One region of the Streptomyces sp. B1I3 genome, then DNA from elsewhere that is predicted to be linked to it. Evidence: riboswitches for the same ligand, from Rfam matches in the RefSeq annotation. Region 1 holds a riboswitch; each other region holds the start of a gene.
What was found. A riboswitch is a leader RNA that binds a small molecule or an ion and turns the genes downstream of it on or off. The one in region 1 is predicted to bind cobalamin.

Region 1 (7,169 bases):
GGTCGACCTCCTCCACGTGCCAGGTGTTCTTGATCGCGTCCCGGTAGCGTTCGTAGAAGTCCGGGTAGCGCATGGGACGCAGGGTCAGTTCGAAGCCGGGGTCGAGCAGGTTCTTCCCGGTCGTCCCGGCGGACTGTTCGGTGGAGCTCACTGGCAGGCCTCGCAGGATTCGGGGTTTTCGAGGGAGCAGGCGACGGCGTCCGGGTCGGAGACCTGGGCCTGCTGGGCGGGAAGGGCGGTGGACGCGGTGCCGGAGGCCGCGCGGGCGATCCGGGTGGCCGGGCGCGAGCGCAGGTAGTACGTCGTCTTCAGCCCCTGCTTCCACGCGTACGCGTACATCGAGGAGAGCTTGCCGATCGTCGGCGTCTCCATGAACAGGTTCAGCGACTGGCTCTGGTCCAGGAACGGCGTACGGGCCGCCGCCATGTCGATCAGGCCGCGCTGCGGGATCTCCCACGCGGTGCGGTACAGGGCCCGGACGTCCTCGGGGATCCAGCCGAAGCCCTGCACGGAGCCGCTCGCCTCGCGCAGCGCCTCGCGGGTCCGAGCGTCCCACACGCCGAGCTTCTTGAGCTCCGCGACGAGGTAGCCGTTGACCTGGAGGAACTCACCACTGAGCGTCTCGCGCTTGAAGAGGTTGGAGACCTGCGGCTCGATGCACTCGTAGACGCCGGCGATCGAGGCGATCGTCGCGGTCGGGGCAATGGCCAGCAGCAGGGAGTTGCGCATCCCGCTCTTCGCGACGCGGGCCCGCAGGGCGTCCCAGCGCTCCGGCCAGTTCAGCTCGGTGCCGTAGTGGTCCGGGTGCAGCACACCGCGGGCGGCGCGGGTCTGCGACCAGGCCGGGAGGGGGCCCGACCGCTCGGCGAGGTCGCACGACGCCTCGTAGGCGGCGAGCATGATCCGCTCGGAGATCCGGGTGGACAGCGCACGGGCCTCGGGGGAGTCGAACGGCAGCCGGAGCTGGAAGAAGACGTCCTGCAGACCCATCGCGCCCAGGCCCACCGGGCGCCACCGGGCGTTGGACCGGCCGGCCTGCTCGGTGGGGTAGAAGTTGATGTCCACGACCCGGTCGAGGAACGTCACGGCGGTACGGACGGTGGCGTCCAGCCGCTCCCAGTCCATCGTCCCCCCGTCGACGAACGCGCCGAGGTTGACGGAGCCCAGGTTGCAGACCGCCGTCTCACCGTCGTCGGTGACCTCCAGGATCTCGGTGCACAGGTTCGACGAGTGCACCACCCGGCCCGGCTCGGCGGTCTGGTTCGCGGTGCGGTTGGCGGCGTCCTTGAACGTCATCCAGCCCTGGCCCGTCTGCGCGAGCGTCCGCATCATCCGGCCGTAGAGCTCCCGCGCCGGCATCGTCCTGCGGGCGAGGGCCTTCGCCTCCGCCGCACGGTAGGCGGCGTCGAACTCGTCGCCCCACAGGTCCACCAGTTCGGGCACGTCGGCCGGGGAGAACAGCGACCATTCGGTGTCCGCGTCGACGCGGCGCATGAACTCGTCCGGGATCCAGTGCGCAAGGTTCAGGTTGTGCGTACGCCGCTGGTCCTCGCCCGTGTTGTCGCGCAGCTCCAGGAACTCCTCGACGTCCGCGTGCCAGGTCTCCAGGTAGACGGCGGCCGCGCCCTTGCGGCGGCCGCCCTGGTTCACCGCGGCCACCGAGGCGTCGAGCGTCTTCAGGAACGGCACGATGCCGTTGGAGTGCCCGTTGGTGCCGCGGATGAGCGAGCCGCGGGCACGGATACGGGAGTAGGAGAGGCCGATGCCGCCCGCGTGCTTGGAGAGCCGGGCCACCTGGTGGTAGCGGTCGTAGATCGAGTCCAGCTCGTCCTTCGGCGAGTCGAGCAGGTAGCAGGAGGACATCTGCGGGTGCCGGGTGCCGGAGTTGAAGAGCGTGGGGGAGGAGGGCAGGTAGTCCAGCCGGCTCATCAGCCCGTACAGCGCGGCGACCTCGTCCAGCGCCCGCGGCGACTCGTCCTCGGCGAGACCGGCCGCGACGCGGAGCATGAAGTGCTGCGGGGTCTCGATGACCTGCCGGGTGAGCGGGTGGCGCAGCAGGTAGCGGCTGTGCAGCGTCCGCAGCCCGAAGTAGCCGAACCGGTCGTCGGCACCGTCCGCGAGGGACTGTTCGACCAGGGCGTCGAGCCGCGCCGCGTGCAGGGCCACGAACGAGGCTGTGCGGTCCGCGATCAGACCCTCACGGTGCCCCACGGCGATCGAGGCGGAGAAGGAGACCGCGCCCTGGCCCGCGGCCTCGTCCGCGACGGAACGGGTGAGGAGCCGGGCGGCGAGCCGGGAGTAGGCCGGGTCCTCGGAGATCAGACCCGCCGCGGCCTCGGTCGCCAGTGCGCACAGCTCGGCCTCGTCCGACCGGGCGCTGCGGCCACGCAGCGCGGCGGCGGCGACCCGACCGGGGTCGGTGTCGGGCAGATCGACGGTGAGATCGGTCAGCGTCCGCAGCAGTGCGGTCCCCGGCCCGTCGGTCGTGGCGTGCGTGGACTCGGCTGACGCGGTGGCTGAAACCGGATCGGCTGGCGCGATGGTCACGTGGGGCTATCCCTCGCTCGGCTCGGGGCCGGCGGGAGCGGGGCAGCCGACAGGGCGGTGCCCGGGGAACGGACAGCACTCCGCACGGCGTCCACCGGCCCTCCGCGGGGCCCGGACGTCTCGGCGTCCGGATCGGTCGAACCGGACGCACCGTCGGCAGGTCTTCGGACTTCCGGGTGCGCGGGGGCACGCCGGTCACACCGTTGCGGGACAGTTCCGGATTCGCACCGGATTCCCCTGCGGCGACAGCGAGCACGAGCATACATGTGGGGGCCGCCTGCTGAGGCAGCCCCCACATGTTGTGTCGTGACGGGTCAGAGCTCCAGACGGAACGTCAGCAGCGAAGGACCCGGCAGTGGCTCCCGGTTCCGTTCCGGAGCCCGTGCGAAGCCGAGGCGCGGCAGTCCGCCGCAACCGGCGTGTGCGGCGTACCTGCTTTTCCGGGCGTCCTGGCCCGGGTGGGGCGCGCCCGGCGGCCGTGGCCCGGGGTGGCGAAGGGCCCGGAAACGCCTGAGCCGCCACGCCCCGGTGCGGTGGGGCGTGGCGGCTCGGGCAGGCGGGGTGTCAGTGACCCGCGGGGGAGCCCACCGTGGCCGGCGGGAGCTCCGCCTGCACGCCCGGGTCGCCCACATCCGCGGTGTAGTCGGACGGGGAGGTCTCGTCCACACCGGCCGGTGCCTTCACGGCGTTCAGCACGAACGTGAGGACGACGACCACGATCACGTTGAGCACGAACGCGGTGAGGCCGATGTAACCGATCTCGCCGATACCCGGGATCTCCTTCGAGGATCCGCCGAAGTGCTTCTGCGTCGGGCTGGCCACCCCGTACGCGGCCACCGTGCCGTAGATCATGCCGACCGCCCAGCCCGCGATCAGGGCCCAGCGGTGGAACCAGCGGGTGAACAGGCCGCCGACCAGGGCCGGCATCGTCTGGAGGATCCAGATACCGCCCAGCAGCTGGAAGTTGATGGCGACCGTCTTGTCCATGGTGAGGACGAAGGCGAGCGCACCCACCTTGACCAGGAGCGACACCAGCTTGGAGACCTTGGTCTCCTGCGCGGGTGTCGCGTCCGGCTTGATGAAGTCCTTGTAGATGTTGCGGGTGAACAGGTTCGCCGCGGCGATCGACATGATCGCGGCAGGCACCAGGGCTCCGATGCCGATGGCGGCGAAGGCCACCCCCGCGAACCAGTCGGGGAACATGTCCTCGAACAGCTGCGGGATGGCGAGCTGGCCGTTGTCCACCTTGATCCCGGCCGCGATCGCCATGAATCCGAGCAGCGCCAGCAGACCCAGCATCAGCGAGTACAGCGGCAGGATCGTGGTGTTGCGCCGGATGACCTCGCGGCTGCGGCTGGAGAGCGTCGCCGTGATCGAGTGGGGGTACATGAAGAGCGCGAGTGCGGAGCCCAGGGCGAGTGTGGCGTAACCCCACTGCCCCATCTCGCCCGGGACGATGGCGCCGCGTGGCTTGCCCGTGGCCTCACTCGTCTGCGAGAACGCCTCTCCCGCCTTGGCGAATATGTCGTCGAAGCCGCCGAGCTTGATCGGGATGTAGATGATCGCCACCGCGATGACCAGATAGATCAGGCCGTCCTTGACGAAGGCGATGAGCGCGGGTGCGCGCAGCCCCGACGAGTAGGTGTAAGCGGCGAGGACGGCGAACGCGATGAGGAGCGGCAGGTCCTTGACGAACCAGTGCGTGTTCTCACCGCCGCCGACGCCCATGACGTCGAGCACGGCCTGGATGCCGACCAGTTGCAGCGCGATGTACGGCATCGTGGCGAGGATGCCGGTGAGGGCGATCGCCAGCGACAGCCCCTTCGAGCCGAACCGGCCGCGGACGAAGTCCGAGGTGGTCACGTAGCCGTGCTTGTGCGAGACGGACCAGAGCCGCGGCAGGAAGGTGAAGATCAGCGGGTAGATGAGGATGGTGTACGGGACGGCGAAGAAGCCCGCCGCTCCGGCCGCGTAGATAGCCGCGGGCACGGCGACGAACGTGTACGCGGTGTAGAGGTCGCCGCCGAGCAGGAACCAGGTGACCCAGGTGCCGAACGACCGTCCGCCCAGGCCCCACTCGTCGAGGGTGGCCTCGGTCTCGGCCTTGCGCCAGCGCGCGGCCATGAAGCCGACGACCGTGACGGCCAGGAAGAAGAAGATGAACACGGCGAGAGCGACGCCGTTCACGCCGTCCTTCATGCTGACGCACCCCCCTTGCGGGAGCGCTGGTCACGCTGCCACAGCTTGTACGCGATCATGGTGAGTGCGGTCGAGATGAGCACCCAGAGCATCTGGTACCAGTAGAAGAACGGAATGCCGATGAAGGTCGGTTCGACCTTCGCGTACGAACTCACCCAGAGCATCGCCACGAACGGCGCGATCAGGCAGAGCGCGATGACCACCCTCGCGGGTGTCACGGTCGGTGGCTTCGTATCGGTATCTTCTGACATATGGCGACTCCGTCCCCTCGCTGATCACCTGTTGTAATGCGCAGGAAATCTAGGCGAGGGTTCCGGCCATCGTCACCCCCTGTCCGCATTGCGGTCCTGCAACGGTCCGATGTCGCCCGAAATGACTGATCCCCCCGCGCTCGCGGGGGGATCAGTCACTTCGCGGGCCGAACGCTCAGTCGGTGGGCCGCTTCAGGCGTGCCACGAACTTGTAGCGGTCGCCCCGGTACACCGAGCGCACCCATTCGACCGGTTCGCCGTGTCCGTCGATGGAGTGACGGGACAACATGAGCATCGGCAGGCCCACGTCCGTGCCGAGCAGCCCCGCCTCGCGCGGGGTGGCCAGCGAGGTCTCGATGGTCTCCTCGGCCTCGGCGAGCCGGACGTCGTACACCTCGGCCAGAGCGGTGTAGAGCGAGGTGTACTTCACCAGCGATCGGCGCAGCGCGGGGAAGCGTTTGGCCGAAAGATGGGTGGTCTCGATGGCCATGGGCTCACCGCTGGCGAGGCGCAGCCGCTCGATCCGCAGTACTCTGCCGCCCGCCGTGATGTCCAGCAGGCCGGCGAGCGTGTCGTCCGCGGTGACGTATCCGATGTCCAGCAACTGAGATGTGGGTTCCAGTCCCTGGGCGCGCATGTCCTCGGTGTACGAGGTGAGTTGCAGGGCCTGGGAGACCTTCGGCTTGGCGACGAAGGTGCCCTTGCCCTGGATGCGTTCCAGCCGGCCCTCGACCACCAGTTCCTGGAGGGCCTGGCGCACGGTGGTGCGCGAGGTGTCGAACTCGGCGGCCAGGGTGCGTTCGGGCGGCACCGGAGTGCCGGGCGGCATGGTTCCCGTCATGTCCAGGAGGTGGCGCTTGAGCCGGTAGTACTTGGGGACGCGTGCCGTACGCGCACCCGCGCCCGCACCGGTCTCGCTCGTACTGCTGCCCCCGTCGGCACCCATGGCCCGCCTTCCCGACTGCTGCGTTGCTGCCGTCACCGGCTCCTCCGTCTGTAGCGGCTCACATGGTGGCACGGTCCGGTCACGGGTCGTCGCCCTCCCTTAGGTGTCGGTCCTATAACGGACGCGAGTGCACTTCTTATACACCCTTGACACCCCTAAAGGTCTAGGCCAAGCTCCCGGTACTGGTCTAAACCATTAAAGACCAGGTCCCAGCCCCACAGGCAGTACCAGGCGTACGTCTTCGCGGTGGGCGGGGGGTTGCTGGTTCCCTGAGGAGGGTGTGGCATGAAGCGCAAGCTCATAGCGGCGGTAGGCGTCGCGGCGATGATGTCCGGTATCGCGGCGTGTGGTGGGGACAGCAATGACAACGCTTCGAAGGACCCGAAGGACCGCACCGAGAGCCTGACGGTCTGGCTCATGGTCGACGCGCAGAGCACGTGGCCGGAACTGGTCAAGGACGTCAACGCGCAGTTCAACAAGAAGTACCCGAAGGTCAAGGTCAACGTCCAGTACCAGCAGTGGGCGGACAAGGCCAAGAAGCTCGACACGGCCCTCGGCGGCGACAAGTTCCCGGATGTCGTCGAACTCGGCAACACCGAAACGATGCAGTACATCCTCAACGGCGCCCTCGCTGAGATCGATCCCAAGAAGTATGACAACTCGGACACCTGGATCAAGGGTCTGAAGGACACCTGCACGTTCGAGGGCAAGCAGTTCTGCGTGCCTTACTACGCGGGTGCCCGTGTCGCGATCTACAACAAGGACATGCTCAAGAAGGGCACCGGCAGCGACGCCCTGCCGCAGACCGAGGACGAGATGCTCGCGGCTCTCGACAAGGTCTCGGCCGAGTACGGCAAGAAGGACAAGCGCTTCTCGTCGCTCTACCTGCCGGGTCGTTACTGGTACGCGGCCATGTCCTACGTCGCGGGCTACGGCGGCTCCATCGCCGAGTACGACGAGGGTGCGAAGGAGTGGAAGGGCAACCTCTCCGCCCCCGAGTCCCAGAAGGGCATCGAGCACTTCGTCAACCTGGTCAAGAAGTACAACAAGGCCGACCAGACCAAGGACGAGCAGGACCACGCCAACGTCATGGCCAACGAGAAGGCGGCCCTGATCTACGGCAACGGCTGGGAGGCCGGCTCCGTCGTCGACGGTGCCAACAACGGCAACCCGAAGCTCGAGGGCAAGATCGGCACGGCCGGCATGCCCGGCCCCAACGGCAAGGC
Region 2 (7,169 bases), 3.4 Mb from region 1:
GGCGGGGGCTCCGACGACGCGCAGCGCCTCGAAGGCGAGACCGCGCAGGAGGGCGTCCTCGCCCCGGGCCACGGCGAGCAGTTCGGCGACGGCGCTGCCGACGGGCCGGGCGGCCAGCCAGGCCCGGTACTCGGCGCGTGCCGGTCCGGGCGTGAGCCGCGCGCAGCCGAGCAGCATGTCGGCGGCGGACTGCTCGATGTTGCCGGCCGGGCTCTGCGCCGCGACGCAGATCTGTTCCAGCTTGACCCAGACCGCCCAGTTGCCCAGGGGGGTGAGGGTGGCGTGCCCGTCGCCGAGCGTGAGGGCCCCGACGGCGGCGAGGCCCTCCAGCGCCCAGTCGAGGAGGACGGCGTTCAGGTCCCCGGACCGCCCCGGCGCCGTGTCCGGCGCGGGCTGCTGGGGTGGCCCGTACGGCACCTCGCACCGCTCCTCCCGGAGTTCCGCGACACGCTGGCCGAGGAGGTCGAGGAGGGCGGGCACGGTGACGGGGCCCGCCGAGAGCTGCAGCAGGGAGAGCACCTGGGGCACGGCCTCGACGGCTTCGGCCACCGCGGTGGCCTCTATGCCGTCGGGTGCGGCGTGGACCAGCGACCATGCGTCGAAGAGCGCCACCCAGCCGCGGAGCACGGCGGAGTCGTCACGGTCCCAGGCGCGCAGGCGCCAGCCGCGGCGCACGGTGTCGCCGTGCAGCTCGATCAGGCCGGCGAGCCTCGCGCGGTCCCAGCCTGCCCGCACCTGGGCCGGGGAGAGCCCGAGGGTCGCAGCGGCCCGTTCGAGAGCTCCTGCGGCGAGTGGGGCGGTGCCCGGGCTCGCCCCGTCCGCGGCCCAGTGGGCGATCCGCGCGGCGTCGGCCAGCACGGCCCGGGCCTGGCGTGCCAGTTCGGCGGGGGGTGGTGTGCCCTCGGGTGGGCGGGGGGCCGGCCTGGTACGCCGGTTGGTCACGGCCTTGCGGGCAGTGGCAAGGGGTCGCGGGCGGACAAGTCGCAGCCTGGAGTCGCGCGGGTTACGGGACGTCACGGGGAGCAGTCTTGCCTCTGACGGCCCGAAAGCCCAAACGGAAGCCGGATCACAGGGGTACGGGAGGGTTTCGGCCACGGTCACCAACCGGGCCGATCCATCACATCAGCTCACATCAGGGGCGTGAGGAAGCGCCGGAGCGCCTCTTCGTAGCGTGGGGGATCGGCGTTCCACATCGCCCCGTGCGGAGCGTCCGGCACGGCGCGCAGGGTGACCATGTCGGGACGGCGGTCGGCGAGTTCCCGGGACGGCTCCCAGGGGGCCAGCGTGTCGCCGGGGCCGTGGAAGATCAGCGTCGGGGCGTGCAGGGCCGTGGGCACCGAGGTGTCCAGGAGCCGGCCGCCGTGCAGCCCGGTCTGGCCCTGGGCGGCCCGGACGGCGAGGGGCAGCAGCGCGGCGGGGACGCTGCGGGCGGCGGCCAGGGCGCGCAGGGTGACCTTCCAGTCCATGACCGGTGAGTCGAGGACGAGGCCGCTGATCCGGTCGCGCAGCGCCGAGTTGACGGCCGCGTGCAGTGCCATGGAGGCACCGGACGACCAGCCGTGGACGATGACTTTTTCGGCCCCGTAGCGCACGGCGTAGCGGATGGCCGCGTCGAGGTCGCGCCATTCGGACTCGCCGAGGTGGGAGAGCCGGTCCGGGGAGCGGGGTGCGCCGGCGTCGCCGCGGTAGGCGATGTCGAGTACCGGGAGCTGCTGGTCCTGCAGGAAGCCCAGCACGTTCATGGGGTGTTCCCGGGTGGTGCCGAGGCCGTGCACGGTGATGACCCAGGTGTCGCGGGCGCCGGGCAGGAACCAGGCGGGGAGGCTGCCCAGCTCGCCGGGGATCTCGACCTCCTTGTACGTGAGACCGAGGGCGCCCAGCGGGTCGCCGGTGTGCACTTCCGGGGTGAACCGGACCTTGACCCCGCGTTTCAGCGTGCCGCGGGTCACACGCTCCAGTCTGCGCACGACGGTGTCGGCGGAGCGGTGCGGCGCCTGGTCGGTCACGGCCCCGACGACCGCGTGGACACCGCGGCCCACCAGTCCGTACGTACCCGGGCGCAGGGCGGCGAAGGAGCGGGTCAGGGCGATCTGCCCGGCCGTCGCGGCGTGCACGGTGAGTCTGCGGTCGGCGGGGAAGGCCCGCGTCGACGCCCCGAGGGCGGCGTCGCTGGCGTACCGGCCGGCCGCGACCGCTGCCGCGCCGGCGCCGAGGATCGTGGTGACGGCCGCTGCCGTCGCTGTTGCCGGGCGCACGGCTTCAGTGTCCTGGGTACGGAGCGGCCTGCCAACCCGGCGGGGACCGTACGGTGACGGACGCGGGTGTCAGCCGGGCCGGCCGTACCCCTCCAGCGCGTCCCGCACCTCGTGCAGCTGGGCCGGGGAGAGCAGGGTGGGGCTGCGGCCGGGCACGGAGCTCGCGGTGAGCCAGAGCCTGCACATCCATTCGAGCTGGGCGGTGCGGTCGTAGGCCTCGTCGAGGCTGTCGCCGTAGGTGACGGTTCCGTGGTTGCGCAGGAGGCAGCCGGTGCGGTCGCGCAACGCTGCGAGCATGCCGTCGGCGAGTTCCCGCGTCCCGTAGCGGGCGTAGGGCGCCGTGCGGACCGGGCCGCCGAGCATCGCGGCGGCGTAGTGCACCGGGGGCACTTCCGCCACGAGGGTGGAGACGGCGGTGGCGTGCACCGCGTGGGTGTGGACGACGGCGGCGGCGGACGTGCTGTTGTAGACCGCCAGGTGGAGGGGGAGCTCGCTGGTCGGAGGGAGCTCGCCGAACACCCGCCGGCCCCGCAGGTCGACGCCGACCGCGTCCCCGGGGCCCAGCCGGTCGTAGTGCACCGCGCTGGGGGTGACCAGGACGATCTCGCCGACCCGTGCGGAGACGTTGCCCGAGGTGCCGACGACCAGCCCCTCGGACGCCGTTCTGCGGGCCGTCGCGACGACGGCGTCCCACGCCTGTTCGATCGCGTCCTGATCACGGTCGCTCATGCGGGTGATCCTAGGTCGCGCCCGGATCCGCCGGGCGGGCACGGACCACCCGGGGAGCACGGGCACCCCGAGGGGACGAAGTGAGCTAAGTCTCCTCAACGCCGCGAATCGGTCACGCCATATGTTCACCAACACCCGGCAAAGACCAGTCCTCGCACCGCCACGGGAGGGCCCGGCCGCCTCGTGCGCACACAAGCGGAACGACGCCGCACGGATGGGGTCACCGCGCCGCCCTGCCCAGTTCATCTTCCGTTCACCCAGGTTGCTTACGTTCCACGTGCCAATGACGTCGAGCGATTGCCTGGGTAAATGGAACACATCACGCTGCTGCTCGCGATCGTGATCGTGACAGCTCTAGTGTTCGATTTCACGAACGGTTTCCATGACACCGCCAACGCGATGGCCACCACCATCTCGACCGGCGCCCTCAAACCCAAGACTGCGGTGGCCATGTCCGCCGTCCTCAACCTGGTCGGCGCTTTCCTGTCGGTGGAGGTCGCCAAGACGATCTCGGGCGGGATCGTCAACGAGGACGGCCTCAGAACCGAGGTCATCTTCGCGGCGCTCGTCGGCGCCATCCTGTGGAACCTGCTGACCTGGCTGGTCGGCCTGCCGTCCAGTTCCTCCCACGCACTCTTCGGCGGTCTGATCGGCGCCGCGGTGATGTCGGCCGGCTGGTCCTCGATCGACGGCGGCACCGTCGTCACCAAGGTCCTGCTGCCCGCGATCGCCGCCCCCCTCGTCGCCGGTCTCGCCGCGCTGCTGGCCACCAAGCTGACGTACCGCCTCAACCGGAAGATCACCGACGAGGCGCAGCTGAAGTCGACCGCCAAGGGCTACCGGGCCGGGCAGATCGCCTCGGCCGGTCTCGTCTCCCTCGCCCACGGCACCAACGACGCGCAGAAGACGATGGGCATCATCACCCTGGCCCTGGTCACCGGCGGCGTCCTCGCCCCCGGCTCCAACCCGCCGGTCTGGGTCATCTGCGCCGCGGGTGTCGCCATCGCCCTCGGCACCTACCTCGGCGGCTGGCGCATCATCCGCACCATGGGCAGCGGGCTCACCGAGCTCAGGCCGCCGCAGGGCTTCGCCGCCCAGACCAGCGCGGCCACGGTCATCCTGGCCTCCTCGCACCTCGGCTTCTCCCTCTCCACCACCCAGTCCTGCTCCGGCGCCGTGATGGGCGCGGGCCTCGGACGCAAGGGAGGCGTGGTCCGCTGGTCCACCGCCACCCGGATGTTCGTCGCCTGGGGCCTGACCCTGCCGGCCGCGGGCCTGGTCGGCGCGGGCGCCGAGTTCCTGACCAAGCAGGGCGGCTGGGGCGTGGGCGTCGTCGCGGTGCTCCTCGTCGCGGGCTCGGGTGCCATCTGGTGGCTGTCCCGCCGCAAGCCGGTCGACCACACCAACGTCAACGCGCCGGACGCCGAACCGGCGGGCGTCGTCACCACCGCCATCGCCGCCGTCAGCCCGCCGCCCGTCGGCGGGGCCGTCCCGGACCTCAAGACCACCATCCCGGCCCCGGCCCCGTCGGCCGTGACCACGGCCGACCCGGCCCGACCGGCCACGGTGTAAGGACGAATCGCATGAACATCGACTGGGCAGCCCTCGGCACCGTTTTCGGCGTCAGCCTCCTGATCACCGTCGCACTGGTCGGCCTCTTCACCGTCGGCATCGTCGGTCTCGCCAAGCAGGCGCCGACGGCGCGGAGCGCCGGCTCCGGAGCACCGGCGCGCGTCGGCGCGTACGCCTGCTTCGCGCTGTGCGCGGCGGCGGTCGCGTACGGGATCTACCTGATCGTCGCCTGACCTTTCCGCACCCGATCGCCCTGGGCCGGACACACCACGTGTGTGTCCGGCCCGATGTGCGTCCGGACACTCCGCAGCCTCGCAGGTCAGCGGCAGGTTGACGGGCGTTCGCGGGGCATGGTGGACTGCCGTGGCCATGTACGGCGACAGCAGAGGAAGCCGGTGCGAATCCGGCGCGGTCCCGCCACTGTCACCGGGGAGCAGTCCCCCACACGGAAGTCACGGTCCGCCTCCGCGGACCGGAAGGCCGGGGGAGCTGTGGATCCGGAAGCCAGGAGACTCTCGTCGCCCGTCACGTCGAACCAGGGCGCGGACCCTGAGTGAGGACATATGCCATGCCTGGCTGCCGTGCGTCGGTCGCTGTTCCACCCGCCACCGGGACCCTTCGAGGCGCGACGGCCGGCTGATCCGTGCGAGCCGACCGCATATTCGCGTACGGCGCCACCGCCGGTCTGATCGGCGACCTGCTCCTCGGTGATCCCCGACGGGGTCATCCCGTCGCCGCGTTCGGACGGGCCGCGGCGGGCGTGGAGAGCCGGCTGTGGCGCGATCACCGCGGCTGGGGCGCCCTGCACGCGCTCGTGTGCGCCGGGGGCGCCGCGGGTGCCGCGGCGCTGGCCGCGCGAGCCGTACGGGACCGCCCGGCCGCCGCCGTGGCACTGACCGCCGCCGCCACCTGGTCCGTCGTCGGGGGCACCTCGCTGGGCCGCGAGGCCCGTGCCATCGGGGGCGCCCTCGCCGCCGGCGACATCGACGTGGCCCGGGAGCGGCTGCCGCACCTGTGCGGCCGCGACCCTCAGGCACTCGACGGGCAGCAGATCGCCCGCGCGGTGGTCGAGTCCGTCGCCGAGAACACCTCCGACGCCGTGGTGGGCGCCCTGGTGTGGGGCGCGCTGGGTGGCGTGCCCGGCCTGGTCGGGTTCCGGGCCGTCAACACACTGGACGCCATGGTCGGCCACCGGTCGCCGCGTCACCGGCGCTACGGCTGGGCCTCGGCCCGGCTGGACGACCTGGCCGGCTGGCCGGGCGCCCGCCTCACCGCCGCGCTCGCCGTGGCGGCCGGAGGGCGGCCCCGCGAGGCCGTACACGCCTGGCGGGCCGACGCCGGCCGGCACCCGAGCCCCAACGCGGGCCCGGTGGAGGCCGCGTTCGCGGGTGCGCTCGGCGTACGGCTCGGCGGGACCCTCGCCTACGGGGGCCGGGTCGAGCACCGGCCCGTGCTCAACGGGGAGAGCGGCCGGGACGTGCGGGCCGCGGACATCGAACGCGCGGTGCGGCTGTCGCGCCGGGTGAGTGTGCTGGCCCTCGGCGTGTGCGTCGCCGTGCGGCTGGCCGGAGGACGGAGGCGTCGGGCATGAGCGGCGGGCTGCTGATCGCGGGAACCACCTCGGACGCGGGCAAGAGCGTCGTCACGGCCGGCATCTGCCGGTGGCTGGCGCGCCGAGGGGTAAAGGTCGCGCCGTTCAAGGCGCAGAACATGTCGCTGAACTCCTTCGTCACCCGCGAGGGCGCGGAGATCGGGCGGGCGCAGGCCATGCAGGCGCAGGCCGCGCGCGTGGAGCCGACCGCGCTGATGAATCCCGTGCTGCTCAAGCCGGGGGGCGACCGGTCGAGCCAGGTCGTCCTGATGGGGAAGCCGGTCGGCGAGATGAGTGCGCGCGGTTACCACGGAGGTCGCCAGGAGGCCCTGTTCGGGACGGTCGTGGACTGTCTGGAGCAGCTTCGCGGCGCGTACGACGCCGTGATCTGCGAGGGGGCGGGCAGCCCGGCGGAGATCAATCTGCGGCGCACGGACATCGTGAACATGGGCGTCGCGCGTGCGGCGCGCTTCCCCGTTCTCGTCGTCGGGGACATCGACCGCGGAGGCGTCTTCGCGTCGTTCTTCGGCACGACGGCTCTGCTGAGCGCCGAGGACCAGTCGCTGATCGCCGGCTACCTGGTGAACAAGTTCAGGGGCGACGTCTCGCTGCTGGAGCCGGGTCTGGACATGCTGTACGGGCTCACGGGGCGCCGTACGTACGGGGTGCTGCCGTACGCGCACGGGCTGGGCATCGACGAGGAGGACGGGCTGCGCGTGTCGATGCGCGGTGCCGTGCGGGAGTCGGTCGTCGCGCCGCCGCACGGTCAGGACGTGCTGCGGGTCGCGGTGTGTGCCGTGCCGCTGATGTCGAACTTCACGGACGTCGACGCGCTGGCGGCGGAGCCGGGTGTGGTGGTGCGGTTCGTGGACCGGGCGGAGGAGCTCACGGACGCGGACCTGGTGGTCGTGCCCGGTACCCGGGGCACGGTGAAGGCTCTGGCGTGGCTGCGCGAGCGGGGGCTGGCCGAGGCGCTGCGGCGGCGGGCGGCCGAGGGGCGTCCCGTGCTGGGCATCTGCGGC
Region 3 (7,169 bases), 1.1 Mb from region 1:
GCGCTCCGACTCGACCTTGTTGTCCGAGCCGTGGCGCTGCTGCCCGGGACGGACCGGCACCCGGTCCAGGTATGTCGTGTAGCCGACCACGTCGTCGGCGGCGGCCAGCGCCCCGCGCGTCTCGGGGGTCAGCCACAGCGGTCCCGCGGGCCCGGTGCCGACCACGACCACTTCGCCGGAGCCGGGGGCCCGCTCGGGCCGGGGGGCGTCGATCCTGCTGGGCAGCACGGCGACCGCGAAGTACGGCACCGAGTCCGCGTCGATGTCCGCGAGGTCGCCGGTCCGCTCGCCCGCCATGGTGGCGCGCTCGACGTACCGTGCCTCGGGCAGCCGCCCTGACGCCTCGAACGCGCGGCGCACGGCGGGGAACGTACGGCCCAGCTTCATCACGACCGCCGAGTCGGTGGCCGCCAGACGGGCTGTCAGCTCCTCCTCGGGAAGCGTGCCGGGCAGGATCGTCAGCACCTCCTCGGCCTCGACGAGCGGGGTGCCGAGGCGGGCGGCGGCGGCGCTTACCGAGGTGACGCCGGGGATGACCTCGGTGTCGTACCGGTCCGCGAGCCGCTTGTGCATGTGCTGGTACGAGCCGTAGAAGAGCGGGTCGCCCTCGGCGAGCACGGCGACGGTGCGTCCGGCGTCGAGGTGCGCCGCGAGGCGGGCGGCGGCCTCGGCGTAGAACTCGTCCAGCGCGCCCCGGTAGCCCCCCGGATGGTCCGTGGTCTCCGTCGTGACGGGGTAGACCAGCGCTTCTTCGATGTGGTCGGCGCGCAGGTACTGCGCCGCGATGGAGCGGGCGATCGAGCGGCCGTGCCGGGCGGAGTGGTACGCGACGACGTCGGCCTCGCCGATGACCTGCACGGCCCGCACCGTCATCAGGGACGGGTCGCCCGGGCCGAGCCCGACCCCGTACAGCCGGCCGGTGCGGGGGCCGCCCGTGTCTCCGGCGTTCCCCGTGCCGCCGGTCTGCTGCTGCTCGGGCACGCTCACTCCTCCTCGCTGGCGATCGCGTTGAGGGCGGCGGCCGCGATGGCGCTGCCACCGCGCCTGCCCCGCACCACGAGGTGCTCCAGGCCGGACGGGTGGGCGGCCAGGGCCTCCTTGGACTCGGCGGCCCCGATGAAGCCGACCGGCACGCCGATGACGGCCGCGGGGCGCGGCGCGCCCGCCTCGATCATCTCCAGCAGCCGGAACAGCGCGGTGGGGGCGTTGCCGACGGCGACGACCGCACCCTCCATCCGGTCCCGCCACAGCTCGAGGGCGGCGGCGCTGCGCGTGGTGCCGAGCTCCGCGGCCAGCTCGGGGACGGCGGGGTCCGACAGGGTGCAGATCACCTCGTTGTCCGCCGGCAGCCGCTTGCGGGTGACCCCGCTGGCGACCATGGCGACGTCGCAGAGGATGGGCGCACCGGACCGCAGCGCCGCGCGGGCGTCGGCCACGGCGTTCGGCGAGAAGGCGAGATCGCGCACGAGGTCGACCATGCCGCAGGCGTGGATCATGCGGACGGCGACCTGGCTCACGTCGGCGGGCAGCCCTGCCAGATCCGCTTCCGCGCGGATGGTGGCGAAGGACTGGCGGTAGATCGCCGGTCCGTCCTTCTCGTACTGATGCACAGTGCTGTCGCTTTCTTCGTCGAACAGGTCGAACAGGTCGTACAGGAGGTGGTCGTGGTGGTCAGGTGTGCGTGCCCCGGGGCGCCGCGGTGTGCGTGCCCCGGGCCGCCGCCACGGCCGCGGCGAGCGCGGCCGGGTCGTCCCGGACCGTGGACGTCGCGGTGGTCCGATCCCCCCGTACATGGGAGATCCGGTGTCCGTCCGGGGTGGCGACCACGTCGATCCACTCCCCGTGCGGATGGCCGCACCGGCGTTCACAGCCGGACCAGTACACAGGGAGCCGCCCGGCCGGCCCGACGGCGGCCCCCGCATCGGCCCGCACGTCGGCCAGTGACTTCGCGCAGCCGGGCTGCCCGACGCAGGCGCCGACACCGGCCCACGGGGAGCCGGGCCCGGTGATCAGTCCGGCCTCCGTGAGGGCGCCGAGCAGGCTGTCCGCGCGGTGGGGAGCGATTCCGGTGACGACGGCTCCGCGCCATGGGGTGAGCCGGAGTCCGCCGGCGCTCGACAGGAGGCGCCACTGCGCCGGGTTCAGCCGTCCCAGCGGTACGCCGACGGACAGCGCGGCCTCGCCGCGGCTGCCCGGGAGGCGTCCGGTAGCCGGGCGCAGAGCTTCGGGAGGGCGGGGGTGGGACCCGGGGGCGACGGCGATGCCGGCCTGCCCGAGCCGTCGCAGCACGTCGTCGGGGAGCGCGGACGCCACCTCACCCGGCAGGTCCTTCGTCCGCCAGGCGCCGGTGTCCCGGGCCGCGTCCAGGAAGGCTCCGGCGGCGAGGAGCGCGGCGCGGGGCGCGTCGGAGGCGGGTACACGCAGGACGGCGTCCGTGTCGCCGACGCGCAGCAGCGCGCTGCCGTCGCCGCGGCCCAGGAGGGCGAGGTCGGCGCCGAGGGCGTCGACATCGCCGCGGCCGTCGTCGAGGGCGAAGAGGAAGCGCCCGGAGAGCGCCGTCAGCCGGTCGCTCGCGCAGAGGAGACGGTCCAGTCCGGTCAGCCACGGTCCGACGTCGGCGGCCCCGAGGCCGTCCAGCCCGGAGAGGGGGGACGCCACCACGTTGCGTACCCGCTCGTGGCGTGCGGAGGGCAGTAGTCCGGCCCGTCCGAGCAGCCCGGCAAGCTCCGCGCCGCAGTCCGCGGGGAGCCCGCGCACCTGCACGTTCCCGCGGGAGGTGAGATGCAACTCACCGTCACCGAATCGCTCGGCGACCTGCCGCAGGGCATCTGCCTGACGGATCGTCAGAATGCCGCCGGGTATGCGGATACGCGCCAGCGCACCGTCGTCCGCCCGGTGCAGACGCAGTGCGCCGGGGCACGCGTCACCGCTGCTCCGGGCGCACGCATCGCCCGGAGACCGGGGTGGAAGGGGGGAGGCGGACATGGCGGCGAGCATACCGACCGTGACCGGAGCGCACCCCTACGGTCACTGTGACGTACGGGACACCGCCCGCGGTCCCGGCAGGGGCGGGGGCCGTCTGGTCAGGACCCCCCACCCGCCGCCTACTATGCCTAGCGGCGGTCCGTTGGGTCCGCCATCGCCATACGGCGACATGGGAGGAAGCCCGGTGAGATTCCGGCGCGGTCCCGCCACTGTGAGCCCGGCCATCCGGCCGTGCGAGTCAGGAACTCCCATCCCCGAGGTCCCGGCCCGGCCAGGACCCCAATCCGACACCGCCCGGGGCGTGGACACCCCGGGGAAGGACTGACGCCGCATGATCCTGCTCCTGTCGACGTCCGACACCGACCTGCTCAGCGCCCGTGCCTCCGGCGGCCCGGTCGGCTTCCGCTACGCGAACCCGTCCCGGCTCTCCGTCGAGGACCTGCCGCAGCTCCTGGAGGGCACGGATCTCGTCGTCGTGCGGCTCCTCGGTGGTGTCCGCGCCTGGCAGGAGGGGCTCGACCACGTCCTCGCCACCGGCCGGCCCGTCGTCGTACTCACCGGTGAACAGGCCCCCGACGCCCAGCTGATGGCCGCCTCCACCGTGCCCATCGGTATCGCGGCCGAGGCGCACGCCTACCTCGCGCACGGCGGTCCGGCCAATCTGGAGCAGCTGGCCCGGTTCCTCTCCGACACGGTGCTGCTCACCGGCCACGGCTTCGAGTCGCCCGCCCCGGCCCCCGCCTGGGGCCCGCTGGAGCGCACGGCCCGGGACGTCACCGGCCCGACCGTCGCGGTGCTCTACTACCGTGCGCACCACATGAGCGGGAACACCGCCTTCGTCGAGGCGCTCTGCACGGCCGTGGAGGACGCGGGCGCCCGCCCCCTCCCGCTGTACGTCGCCTCGCTCCGCACGCCCGAACCCGAACTCATCGACGAACTCCGCGCCGCCGACGCCATCGTGACGACGGTCCTCGCCGCGGGCGGGACGAAACCCGCCACCGCTTCGGCAGGCGGTGACGACGAGTCCTGGGACGCGGGCGCCCTCACCGGCCTGGACGTGCCCGTCCTCCAGGCGCTGTGCCTGACCAGCCCGCGCGCCGCGTGGGAGGAGAACGACGAGGGCGTCTCGCCGCTGGACGCGGCCACCCAGATCGCCGTCCCCGAGTTCGACGGCCGCCTCATCACCGTGCCGTTCTCCTTCAAGGAGATCGACGAGGACGGCCTGCCCGCGTACGTCGCCGACCCCGAGCGGGCCGCCCGGGTCGCCGGAATCGCCGTACGCCACGCACGGCTCCGCCACATCCCGGCCGCCGAGAAGCGGATCGCGCTGGTGCTGTCCGCGTACCCGACCAAGCACTCCCGCATCGGCAACGCGGTCGGCCTCGACACCCCCGCCAGTGCCGTCGCCCTGCTGCGCAGGCTCCGGGCCGAGGGCTACGACTTCGGTCCCGTGGAAGAGATCCCGGGACTGGTCTCCGGGGACGGCGACGAGCTGATCTACGCCCTCATCGAGGCCGGTGGCCACGACCAGGAGTGGCTCACCGAAGAGCAGCTGGCCCGCAACCCGGTCCGCATCCCGGCCGCCGACTACCGCCGCTGGTTCGCCACGCTGCCGGCAGAACTGCGCGAGGCCGTCGAGGAGCACTGGGGGCCAGCCCCCGGCGAGATGTTCCTCGACCGGTCCCGCAACCCGGAGGGCGACATCGTGCTCGCCGCCCTGCGCCGGGGCAACCTGCTGATCCTCATCCAGCCGCCGCGCGGCTTCGGCGAGAACCCGATCGCGATCTACCACGATCCCGATCTGCCGCCCTCGCACCACTACCTGGCCGCCTACCGCTGGATCGCCGCGTCCGCCGACGACAACGGCTTCGGCGCCGACGCGATGATCCACCTCGGCAAGCACGGCAACCTGGAGTGGCTGCCCGGCAAGAACGCCGGCCTGTCCGCCGCCTGCGGACCCGACGCCGCGCTGGGCGACCTGCCGCTTGTCTACCCGTTCCTGGTCAACGACCCGGGCGAGGGCACACAGGCCAAGCGCCGGGTGCACGCCACGCTCGTCGACCACCTCGTACCGCCGATGGCCCGCGCCGACAGCTACGGCGACATCGCCCGCCTCGAACAACTCCTGGACGAGCACGCCCAGATCGCCGCCATGGACCCGGCCAAGCTCCCGGCGGTCCGTGCCCAGATCTGGACCCTCATCCAGGCCGCGAAGCTCGACCACGACCTGGGGCTCGAGGACCGGCCGGAGGACGAGGGCTTCGACGAGTTCATCATGCATCTCGACGGCTGGCTCTGTGAGATCAAGGACGTCCAGATCCGCGACGGGCTGCACGTCCTGGGCAGCGCCCCGGCTGGGAAGGACCGCGTCAACCTGGTCCTCGCCGTCCTGCGCGCCCGCCAGATCTGGGGCGGTACGGCCTCGCTGCCCGGACTGCGCGAGGCGCTCGGCCTGGACGAGTCGGCGGCCACCCGCACCGCCGCCGACGAGACCGAGGAGCAGGCCCGCGCGCTCGTCCAGGCGATGGACGACGCGGAGTGGGACCCCGCCGCCGTCGCCGGCGTGGCAGCGGGGCACCCGCAGGCCGTCGCGGACATCCTCGACTTCGCCGCCCGCGAGGTCGTGCCGCGCCTCGCCGCGACGACCGACGAGCTCGACCACGCGGTCCACGCGCTGAACGGCGGCTTCGTCCCCGCCGGCCCGTCCGGCTCCCCGCTCCGCGGCCTGGTCAACGTCCTGCCGACCGGCCGCAACTTCTACTCCGTCGACCCGAAGGCGGTCCCCTCCCGCCTCGCCTGGGAGACCGGCCAGGCCCTCGCCGACTCGCTCCTGGAGCGCTACCGCGCCGACAACGGCGACTGGCCCACCTCCGTCGGCCTGTCCCTGTGGGGCACGAGCGCGATGCGCACCGCGGGCGACGACATCGCCGAGGCGTTCGCCCTGCTCGGTGTCCGCCCCGTCTGGGACGACGCCTCGCGCCGGGTGACGGGCCTGGAGGCCATCCCGTACGAGGAGCTCGGCCGCCCCCGCATCGACGTCACCCTGCGCATCTCCGGCTTCTTCCGCGACGCGTTCCCGCACACCATCGGCCTGCTGGACGACGCCGTCCGCCTGGCCGCCTCACTCGACGAGCCCGCCGAGCAGAACTTCGTACGCGCCCACACCCAGGCCGACCTGGCCGAGCACGGCGACGAGCGGCGGGCCACCACCCGCATCTTCGGCTCCCGGCCGGGTACGTACGGCGCCGGGCTGCTCCAGCTCATCGACTCCCGCGACTGGCGCACGGACGCCGACCTCGCCGAGGTGTACACGGTGTGGGGCGGCTACGCCTACGGCCGTGAGCTGGACGGGCGCCCGGCCCGGGACGAGATGGAGACCGCGTACAAGCGGATCGAGGTCGCGGCGAAGAACACCGACACCCGCGAGCACGACATCGCGGACTCGGACGACTACTTCCAGTACCACGGCGGCATGGTCGCGACGGTACGAGCGCTGAAGGGAACGGCTCCGCAGGCGTACATCGGCGACTCGACCCGCCCCGAGACGGTCCGCACCCGGACCCTGGTCGAGGAGACGTCCCGCGTCTTCCGCGCCCGGGTGGTCAACCCGAAGTGGATCGAGGCGATGCGCCGCCACGGCTACAAGGGCGCCTTCGAGCTGGCCGCGACGGTCGACTACCTGTTCGGGTACGACGCGACGACGGGCGTGGTCGCCGACTGGATGTACGACAAGCTGACCGAGACGTACGTCCTGGACCCGGTGAACCGCGAGTTCCTCCAGCAGGCCAACCCGTGGGCCCTGCACGGCATCGCCGAGCGCCTCCTGGAGGCCGAGTCCCGCGGCATGTGGGCCAAGCCCGACCCGGCCGTGCTCGAAGCCCTGCGCCAGGTCTTCCTCGAGACGGAGGGTGACCTGGAGGGCGAGGACTGAGCGCCGAGGGGGACGGGCCGCGGCCCGTCCCCCTCACTCCCGTGCGCGGCTGCGCCCCTCAGCCCGCCGACGAACCCCCGGCCCCGCCGAACAGCCTGTACAGCAGGTACAGCACCGCCAACGCCGGGATCACGAAGATGAAGACGGGGAACTCGTAGGTGCCGGACGCCTGGTTGGCGACGTAGAAGCCGTAGCCCGCGAAGAACGCGCCGCCCAGCAGGGCGTAGGCGCGATACTTCGTGGAGAGACCGGG
Region 4 (7,169 bases), 2.2 Mb from region 1:
GTCCAGGACGGTCCGGGCCAGCGTGTCGACCCAGACGAGGAAGACTGCCCCGGCGAGCGCGGTGACGGGCAGCAGCCGCCGGTGACCCGAACCGGTCAGTGCCCGGGCGGCGTGCGGCAGGACCAGGCCCACGAACCCGACGGCCCCCGCGGAGCTGACGAGCGCGGCGGTGAGCAGCGCGGTCGTGCACAGCAGCACGATCCGGGTGCGGGCGACATGGACCCCCAGGGCCGCCGCCGCGTCCTGGCCGAACGCGAAGGCGTCGAGCGTACGGGCGTGCCCGAGGCAGATCAGAAGTGTCACGGCCAGGACCGCGGAACAGAGCCACACATCTGTCCACCCCACCCCGCTGAGGGAGCCGAGCAGCCAGAACAGCACGCCCCGGGTCTGCTCGGCGTCGGCGGCGGTCATGACGACGAAGGAGGTGAGGGCGGAGAAGAGCTGCATGGCCGCCACACCGGAGAGGACGACCCGGTCGGTCGTCCCGCCGAGTGTGTGGCTGAGCAACAGCACGAGGGCGAACGAGCACAGTGCTCCGGCGAAGGCTCCCGCCGAGATCGGCACCGCGCCGCCGCCGACGCCGAGGACCACCACCGCGACGGCGCCGGTGGACGCCCCGGAGGAGACGCCGAGGACGAAGGGGTCGGCGAGCGGGTTGCGCAGCAGGGACTGCATCACGGTGCCGCAGACGGCGAGGCCCCCTCCGCACACCGCTGCGAGCAGGGTGCGGGGCATGCGCAGGTTCCAGATGATGCCGTCCCGGATCGGGGAGAGCCGTGAGTCGCCGGGACCGAGGTGGGCGGCCACCGCGGACCAGACGTCCGGGACGGAGATACGGGCGGGCCCGATCGTGACGGCGACCGCGACCGACAGGAGCAGCAGGGCTGCCCCGCCGCTCCACAGGAGGCCGCCCCGCAGGACTCGGGCACCCGTCGCACGAAGGGCCGGAACAGCACGGAGGGCCGGAACCACAGGGCGGTCCGGAACAGCACGGCGGGCGGGGCCGGTCACGGTGTCCGCGGGGCGGCGCCCGGCCTCGGTCGCGCGGTGGCCGGGGGCCGGTTCCCCGCGCGGTCCCGTGCCCGGGACGCGTTCGGTGTCCGTCACCCCGCGAGCCCGAAGGAGCGCAGTCCGGCGGCGACGCGCTCCACGCCCTCGACGGTCCGGACGGTCGGGTTCATGGCCTGGCCGCTGAGCAGCACGTACCGCTTGTGCCGGACGGCGTCCATGTTCTTCGTGGCGGGGTTGGACTCCAGGAACTCGATCTTCTTCTCGGCGCTTTCGGCGGTCTGCGACTGCCGGGTGAGGTCACCGATGACCAGGACGTCGGGGTTGCGGTCCGCGACGGTCTCCCAGTTGATCTGGGGCCACTCCTCGTGGGTGTCGTCGAAGACGTTCTTCGCCCCGAGTTCTCCGGTGATGATGCCGGGGGCTCCGCAGCATCCCGCCATGTACGGCGCCTCGGAGTTGGCGAACCAGTAGAGCAGCGTGGCGTGGGAGGCGTCGATGCCCGCGGTCGCCCTGCCGACACGGTCCCGGAGGCCGGCGACGAGCTCGTCGCCCTTCTCCTTCACTCCGAACACCCGGGCGAGGTCGTGCACTTCGGCGTAGACGCTGTCCATGGTCAGGGGTCTCGTACGGGAGCCGTCACCGCTGCCCGTGTTGTCCTTCGCCGCACAGTCGGCGGGCGACACGTAGGTCGGCACTCCGAGCCCCTCGAACTGCTCGCGGGGCGCGACGCCGCCTTTGCCGAGCGTCGATTCGAACGAGGCACTGACAAAATCGGGTTCCTTGTCGAGGACCTTCTCGAAGGAGGGGCGGTTCTCCGCGATGCGGGGGACCTTCGCGCCGGCCTTCTCCAGACCCTTCATCACCGGGTCGGTCCAGGTGGCGGTGCCGGCCAACCGGTCGCCGAGGCCCAGGGAGAGCAGGATCTCCGTCGATCCCTGGTCCAGGGAGACCGCGCGGTCCGGGGCCCTCTCGACCGTCACCGTCCGGCCGCAGTTCTCCAGCTCCACCGGGTAGCCGGCGCCGCCGTCCCGGCCGGCTCCGGCCGACGGTCCGCCGCTGCCCGGCCCGCACGCGGTCAGCAGGGCGAGCCCGGCGGTGAACAGGGCGGTTCGGCGTACGGTGCTGGCTATGGGCGGCACGGAGTCCCTTTGCGTCTCAGGGCTCATGCGCGGAGCCCGGTACGGAGTCCGCCCCCCGGCGGGGGAACGGGTGCCAGCAGGTCTTCGGACTCGGGTTCGTCCGGACGGAGCGCCTTCCCGGGGCACCCGAGGGTGTCCCAGTGGCCGTGGCCCCGCCCGTCCCCCTCACCGCTGCGCGTCAGCTCCGGATTCTCACCGGATTCCCTGACTCCACGTGGAGTGTGACTGGCGTCTGCAAGCTATCACGCAGTCCGGCGAGGGCTTGCGGGCCTGAGGCCGGTACGGCGGGGAGGGCATCCCCCGCCGCACCGGCCGTCCGGCCGGTCAGCGCTTGCGGTGAACCGATTCGCCGACCTCGGCCTGCGGTGTGCGGCGCCGGCGGGCGAGCAAGGAGACCGTGCCCCAGTACACCGTCAGGACCGCCCGCAGTGCGAGGACTTCGAGGGCCTCGCGTACACCGGCACGGCACGTTCCGCGTCTCTCGGTGCCCGGAACGGGATTCCTGGTGCCCTGTACGCGGCCCCCGGTGCCCGGGACGGGTTTCTCGGCGCCCGGTACGGGTCCCTCTGTGCCCGGGTCCGCTCGGTTCGGGCCTCCGCCTGTACGCGCGTACCGTCCGCCGTTCACCGCGCGTCCTGCGGGGAGCCTGCGGGGCGGCCGTGCCAGGGGGCGTCGGGGTCGTCGTAGGCGTCGGCGTAGCCGGGCCCCGCGATCGGCCAGTCGGCGAGCAGTTCATGGGGCAGGGCGAAGGAGTCGGCCAGTTCGCGGGCGTGCGCGGCGACCGCCGCGATCAGCTCCTCGGTGGCCTCGGGCAGGGCGTCGACCTGATCGCGGGTCAGCAGGCCGGCGGCCAGCAGATCGCCACTGTTGCGGGCCACCCACTCGACGGCGAACAGCCGCTCCAGCTCCGCCAGCCGTTCGCGCGCGGCCCCTTCGGGCAGCGCGGCGCGGGCCTGGGCGTACGCCTCGGCCGCTTCCCGGTAGGCGTGCGCCTCGACCGCGCGCAGGGCGGGCCCGGCGGCCGCGTTCCACCGCCCGAGTGTGTCCTTGTCAGCGGCCCGCAGCATGCGCTGCCGGGCCCGCTCGAACCAGATGCCCTGCACGGCGGTGAGCAGTGCGCCGAGGAAGCCCGGGTCGGCCAGGTCCCCCGTGGCGGCGGGTGCAGCATCCGGCCCCGGCCCGGGCCGGGCACCCCGCGGACCGGCCGCGGTGGCGTCGATCCCGGCGAGGAGCATGTCGGCCGCGGCCTTGGCGTGCAGGGCGAGGTTGTCGCCCTCCGCCGTGATGGCGCCTTCCACCCCGGTGACCAGTTCCGTCATGCCGTTGTTCTCCAGCAACGCCTGGGCTCCGCAGCGTTCGCGGCACTGGACGATGACGGCGCGGGCCTGCCAGGTGATCCACCCCTTGGCGACCGCGACCAGCCGCTCCGCCTCTGCCCTGCTCTCCTCGCCACAGCCCTCCCACCGGTCGAGTACCCGGCGGTGGAGCAGGCTCATGGCGAAGACCGTCGCCATGGCCGAGGCGAGTGGCCCGTGGTGCGTGCGGTGGGCGTTGACCGGGACGGGACGCGTGCCCCGGGGCCCGGAGACCATCCGGTGACCGCCGTAGCGGACCGCGACCGCCAGTGTCGCGCGGGCCGTGCCCGCCGCGCATGCGCTCATGGAGATCCTGCCGGAGGTGACCCGGCCGATGGAGGTCAGGAAGCGGCGCCGGCGCCCGCCTGGAGTACTGGTGAACATCCCCGTGCCGGCGTCCTCCTCACGCGCTCCCAGCAGCGCGTCCCGCGCCACGAACAGCTGGTCGAACGACGTGAGGCAATGGTCCACCGGGCTGCCCATCCGGGCCGGCAGCCGGCGGACCCGGACACCGGGCAGGGCCTGTACGTCGTCGGTGAGCGGCACGAGGAAGAGCCGGATCCCGTGGTCCGTGCCGTCGGCCATCAGCCGCGCCGCGACCAGCCCGGACTTGGCCCCGCCCGCCGGGCTGGTGTTGGGCATGAACTTCTGCGCCCCCGCGTGCGGGGTGTGCAGGACGAAGCCGTCCCGTGCGGGGTGGTACGTCGCGGTGGTCTCCATGGCCGCCGCGTCGTTGCCGTGCGCCACCTCCGTACAGAGGAAGGTCCCGATCCGGCGCATCGCCAGGTAGTCCGACAGATCGCGGTGACCGACCACATCGTGGTCGAGGATGCTGCCGAGGAACAGGTTGTAGTGGATGCCCGCGACGGTGGTGAGCGCGGGGTCGACCGGCCCGAGCCATTCGTGCAGCGCGGCGAGGGCGCGCGGGTCGGCGGCGAGACGTGCTCCGTTGTCGAGCGAGCGGTTGAGGATCCGCAGTCGTTCATAGGCGAGATCCAGCCTCTCCTCGGGCGTTCCGCCGGCGGGGCGGCGGAACGGTTCTGTGCTGATCAGCCGCTGCCAGAACCCGTGCTCACGGGGGTGTGCCGGGCCGAGGAGGACGCCGGTCAGCAGATCGGCGGTGGACGCTGGGACAGCGTCGGTAAGGGTCACGGTCATAAAGAAGTGAACGACCGGGACACGGGCGAGGACACCTCACCATTTCGGGGCAGGTGCGCTGGTCAGCGCCACGGCGAGCTCCTCCTCGTCGGGAGGCAGGGCGCCGGCCCGTGCGACGGTCACCGCGGCCGACGCCACGGCGTGGCGCAGCACGTCCCCCAGGGTTTCGGCGTCGAGGGAGTGCAGACGTGCGCGGCCCTGCTCGCCGAGCAGTCCGTGCGAGTCCAGGGCGTGCAGCGCACCGGACATGAAGGCGTCACCCGCCCCCACGGTGTCCGCCACCGGGACCTGGGCCGCACCGACGGTCACGGCCGCGCCGGGAAGGAGGGCCGTCGCTCCGCCGGCTCCGCGCGTGACGAACACGGCCGCCGGACCCGAGCGCAGCCATCGCCCGGCGGCCACCTCCGGGGCCTCGTCCGGGTACAGCCACCGCAGGTCCTCGTCGCTGGCCTTGACGACGTCGCTGAGGGCGACGCAGCGCTCCGCCCTGCGTACGGCAAGGGCGTGGTCCCCCATCAGGTCGGGGCGGACGTTGGGGTCGTAGCTGACGGTCGCGGCCCGGCGGAGTTGCCCGACGGTCTCCAGTACGGTGCCGGCCCCCGGCTCCATGGCGGTGGCGATGGAACCCGTGTGGAGGTGCTGGTACGGCCCCCCGGTCGCCGTCGGGGCCAGCGTCCAGGTGATGTCGAAGGTGTACGTGGCCCCGCCGGCGTCGTCGAGGGCGACCGCGGCGGCCGGGGTGGGCGCGCCGGAGCCGTCGGTGCGCACCCGGACCCCGGCCGAGGCGAGGTGGTCCCTGATCAGCCGTCCGTTGGCGTCCGGGCCGAGCTGGGTGAGCAGGGTGGTGTCGCGGCCCAGCCGGGCCAGGCCGTAGGCGACGTTCGCGGGGCTCCCGCCGGGATGGGTCCGGTCGGCCGCGCCCGGCAGCCGGACGATGTCGGCGACGCATTCGCCGATGACCAGCAAGGGGTGTCTGTCGAGCATGGGGTGGGTCTCCTGGGAACGCCGGCGAAAGTGTCCGGCGGCACACGGCCGCCACGGAACACACTGCCGCCGATTCTGCCCCGTGCACAGGGAGTGCGGGTGAGAGTGCCGGGGTCACCTCGGATCCCGCCCCGGCGTCAGGGGGCGTCCTTGCGCCCTTCCTCCCCGTACCGCCGCTCGAACTTGGCGACCTGCCCCTCGGTGTCGACCACCCGTGCCTCGCCGGTGAAGAACGGGTGGCTCTCCGCGGAGATCTCCACGTCGACGACGGGGTAGGTGTTGCCGTCGTCCCAGTCGATCGTCCGCTCGCTCGACGCGGTGGACCGGGTCAGGAAGGCGTAGCCGGCGGAACGGTCGCGGAAGACCACGGGACGGTACGACGGGTGCTTGTCCTTCTGCATGGCTGCTCCTGGGGATACGGGGATCTCACGTCCCGGCTTCGGGCCAGCCTCGCGAACGCCGGGAGCCGACGCGATCCGGCACGTCCGTACGGAGCAGTGGGCGGCCGTGCCGTACCGCCGGTGGCCCGGCCGTGCCGGACTCGTCGTCGACGCGTGCACCGCGCTCCCCGGGCGCCCCGCCGGACGCCTCTTCGGTCCCGCCGCCGGGAGGCACGGCCCGAGACGCGTAGCCGGACCTCGTGGCGGGCCGGGGCGTCCCCTGGCGGAGTTTCCGTCAGCGGACGACGTCGAAGACGTTCTTCTGCAGGCCGTTGGCGTAGGCCTCGTGCTCGACGAGCTTCAGCTTCTGCGTGTCCTTGTCCGTGGCGCTGAAGAGCCGCTTGCCCGCGCCGAGCAGCAGCGGGAAGACGATGAGGTGGTAACGGTCGATCAGGCCGGCGTCGGACAGTGCCTGGTTCAGCGAGGCGCTGCCGTGGACGATGATCGGCCCGCCCTCCGTCTCCTTCAGTGCGGCGACCTCGTCGAGGGACCGCAGAATCGTCGTCTCGCCCCAGTTCGGCACCAGGCCGTCCTCGGTGAGCGTGGTGGAGACGACGTACTTCGGCATCGCCTTGTAGCCGGCGAAGTCCTCCATGTCGGGCCAGACGGGGCTGAACGCCTCGTAGCTGGTGCGGCCCATCAGCATCGCGGTGGCTTCCTCCTGCTCCCGGCCCTTGAGTTCGAAGGCCTCGGGGAGGAACTCGACGTCCTTGAAGGTCCACCCCGAGTTCCGGTAACCGGGCTCGCCGCCCGGGGCCTCAACGACACCGTCGAGCGACATGAAGGCGGTGCTGATCAGGGTACGCATTTCAGGTTCCTCGGTATCTCGTGTCCGGATCTCAGCGGGTTCGGCCGGTGCGCCCTCCGCCACCTCGCGGCCGCGGTGCACCAACTCATGATCTATGACTGCGGAGCACACAGGAACTCATCGGCTGTCGTCCGCCCGTTCACTCAAGAGCCGAGCAGGGTCAGGGACCGGCGGCTGTGCGGGCCCGGGCGTCGGGACACCCCGGGGCGGCACGCACCACCGCACGCACGCCGGCCGCCCTACGCCACGGGGGCAGGGACAGGCGGGGTGCGGC

Region 2: another riboswitch for cobalamin. It lies ahead of QFZ58_RS28035 (cobalamin biosynthesis protein); the one in region 1 lies ahead of QFZ58_RS12680 (ribonucleoside-diphosphate reductase subunit alpha).
Region 3: another riboswitch for cobalamin. It lies ahead of cobN (cobaltochelatase subunit CobN); the one in region 1 lies ahead of QFZ58_RS12680 (ribonucleoside-diphosphate reductase subunit alpha).
Region 4: another riboswitch for cobalamin. It lies ahead of QFZ58_RS03125 (ABC transporter substrate-binding protein); the one in region 1 lies ahead of QFZ58_RS12680 (ribonucleoside-diphosphate reductase subunit alpha).

The regions. Positions count from the first base shown of each region.
Region 1 is NZ_JAUSYD010000001.1:2,806,262-2,813,430, reverse strand. Features, by position in the region: gene QFZ58_RS12685 (ribonucleotide-diphosphate reductase subunit beta) at 1-73, opposite strand, end outside; gene QFZ58_RS12680 (ribonucleoside-diphosphate reductase subunit alpha) at 148-2,547, opposite strand; cobalamin riboswitch at 2,685-2,816, opposite strand; gene mctP (monocarboxylate uptake permease MctP) at 3,112-4,746, opposite strand; gene QFZ58_RS12670 (DUF3311 domain-containing protein) at 4,743-4,997, opposite strand; gene QFZ58_RS12665 (GntR family transcriptional regulator) at 5,173-5,943, opposite strand; gene QFZ58_RS12660 (sugar ABC transporter substrate-binding protein) at 6,229-7,169, shown strand, end outside.
Region 2 is NZ_JAUSYD010000001.1:6,172,906-6,180,074, reverse strand. Features, by position in the region: gene QFZ58_RS28060 (hypothetical protein) at 1-942, opposite strand, end outside; gene QFZ58_RS28055 (alpha/beta hydrolase) at 1,128-2,255, opposite strand; gene QFZ58_RS28050 (class II aldolase/adducin family protein) at 2,325-2,984, opposite strand; gene QFZ58_RS28045 (inorganic phosphate transporter) at 3,294-4,556, shown strand; gene QFZ58_RS28040 (hypothetical protein) at 4,568-4,789, shown strand; cobalamin riboswitch at 4,941-5,071, shown strand; gene QFZ58_RS28035 (cobalamin biosynthesis protein) at 5,200-6,147, shown strand; gene QFZ58_RS28030 (cobyric acid synthase) at 6,144-7,169, shown strand, end outside.
Region 3 is NZ_JAUSYD010000001.1:3,856,395-3,863,563, reverse strand. Features, by position in the region: gene cobJ (precorrin-3B C(17)-methyltransferase) at 1-981, opposite strand, end outside; gene QFZ58_RS17710 (precorrin-8X methylmutase) at 984-1,610, opposite strand; gene QFZ58_RS17705 (cobalamin biosynthesis protein CobG) at 1,672-2,997, opposite strand; cobalamin riboswitch at 3,112-3,253, shown strand; gene cobN (cobaltochelatase subunit CobN) at 3,317-6,916, shown strand; gene QFZ58_RS17695 (hypothetical protein) at 6,975-7,169, opposite strand, start outside.
Region 4 is NZ_JAUSYD010000001.1:617,431-624,599, forward strand. Features, by position in the region: gene QFZ58_RS03120 (iron ABC transporter permease) at 1-918, opposite strand, end outside; gene QFZ58_RS03125 (ABC transporter substrate-binding protein) at 1,104-2,177, opposite strand; cobalamin riboswitch at 2,208-2,395, opposite strand; gene QFZ58_RS03130 (acyl-CoA dehydrogenase) at 2,774-4,663, opposite strand; gene QFZ58_RS03135 (carbohydrate kinase) at 4,700-5,647, opposite strand; gene QFZ58_RS03140 (type B 50S ribosomal protein L31) at 5,785-6,048, opposite strand; gene QFZ58_RS03145 (dihydrofolate reductase family protein) at 6,323-6,895, opposite strand; gene QFZ58_RS03150 (MFS transporter) at 7,135-7,169, opposite strand, start outside.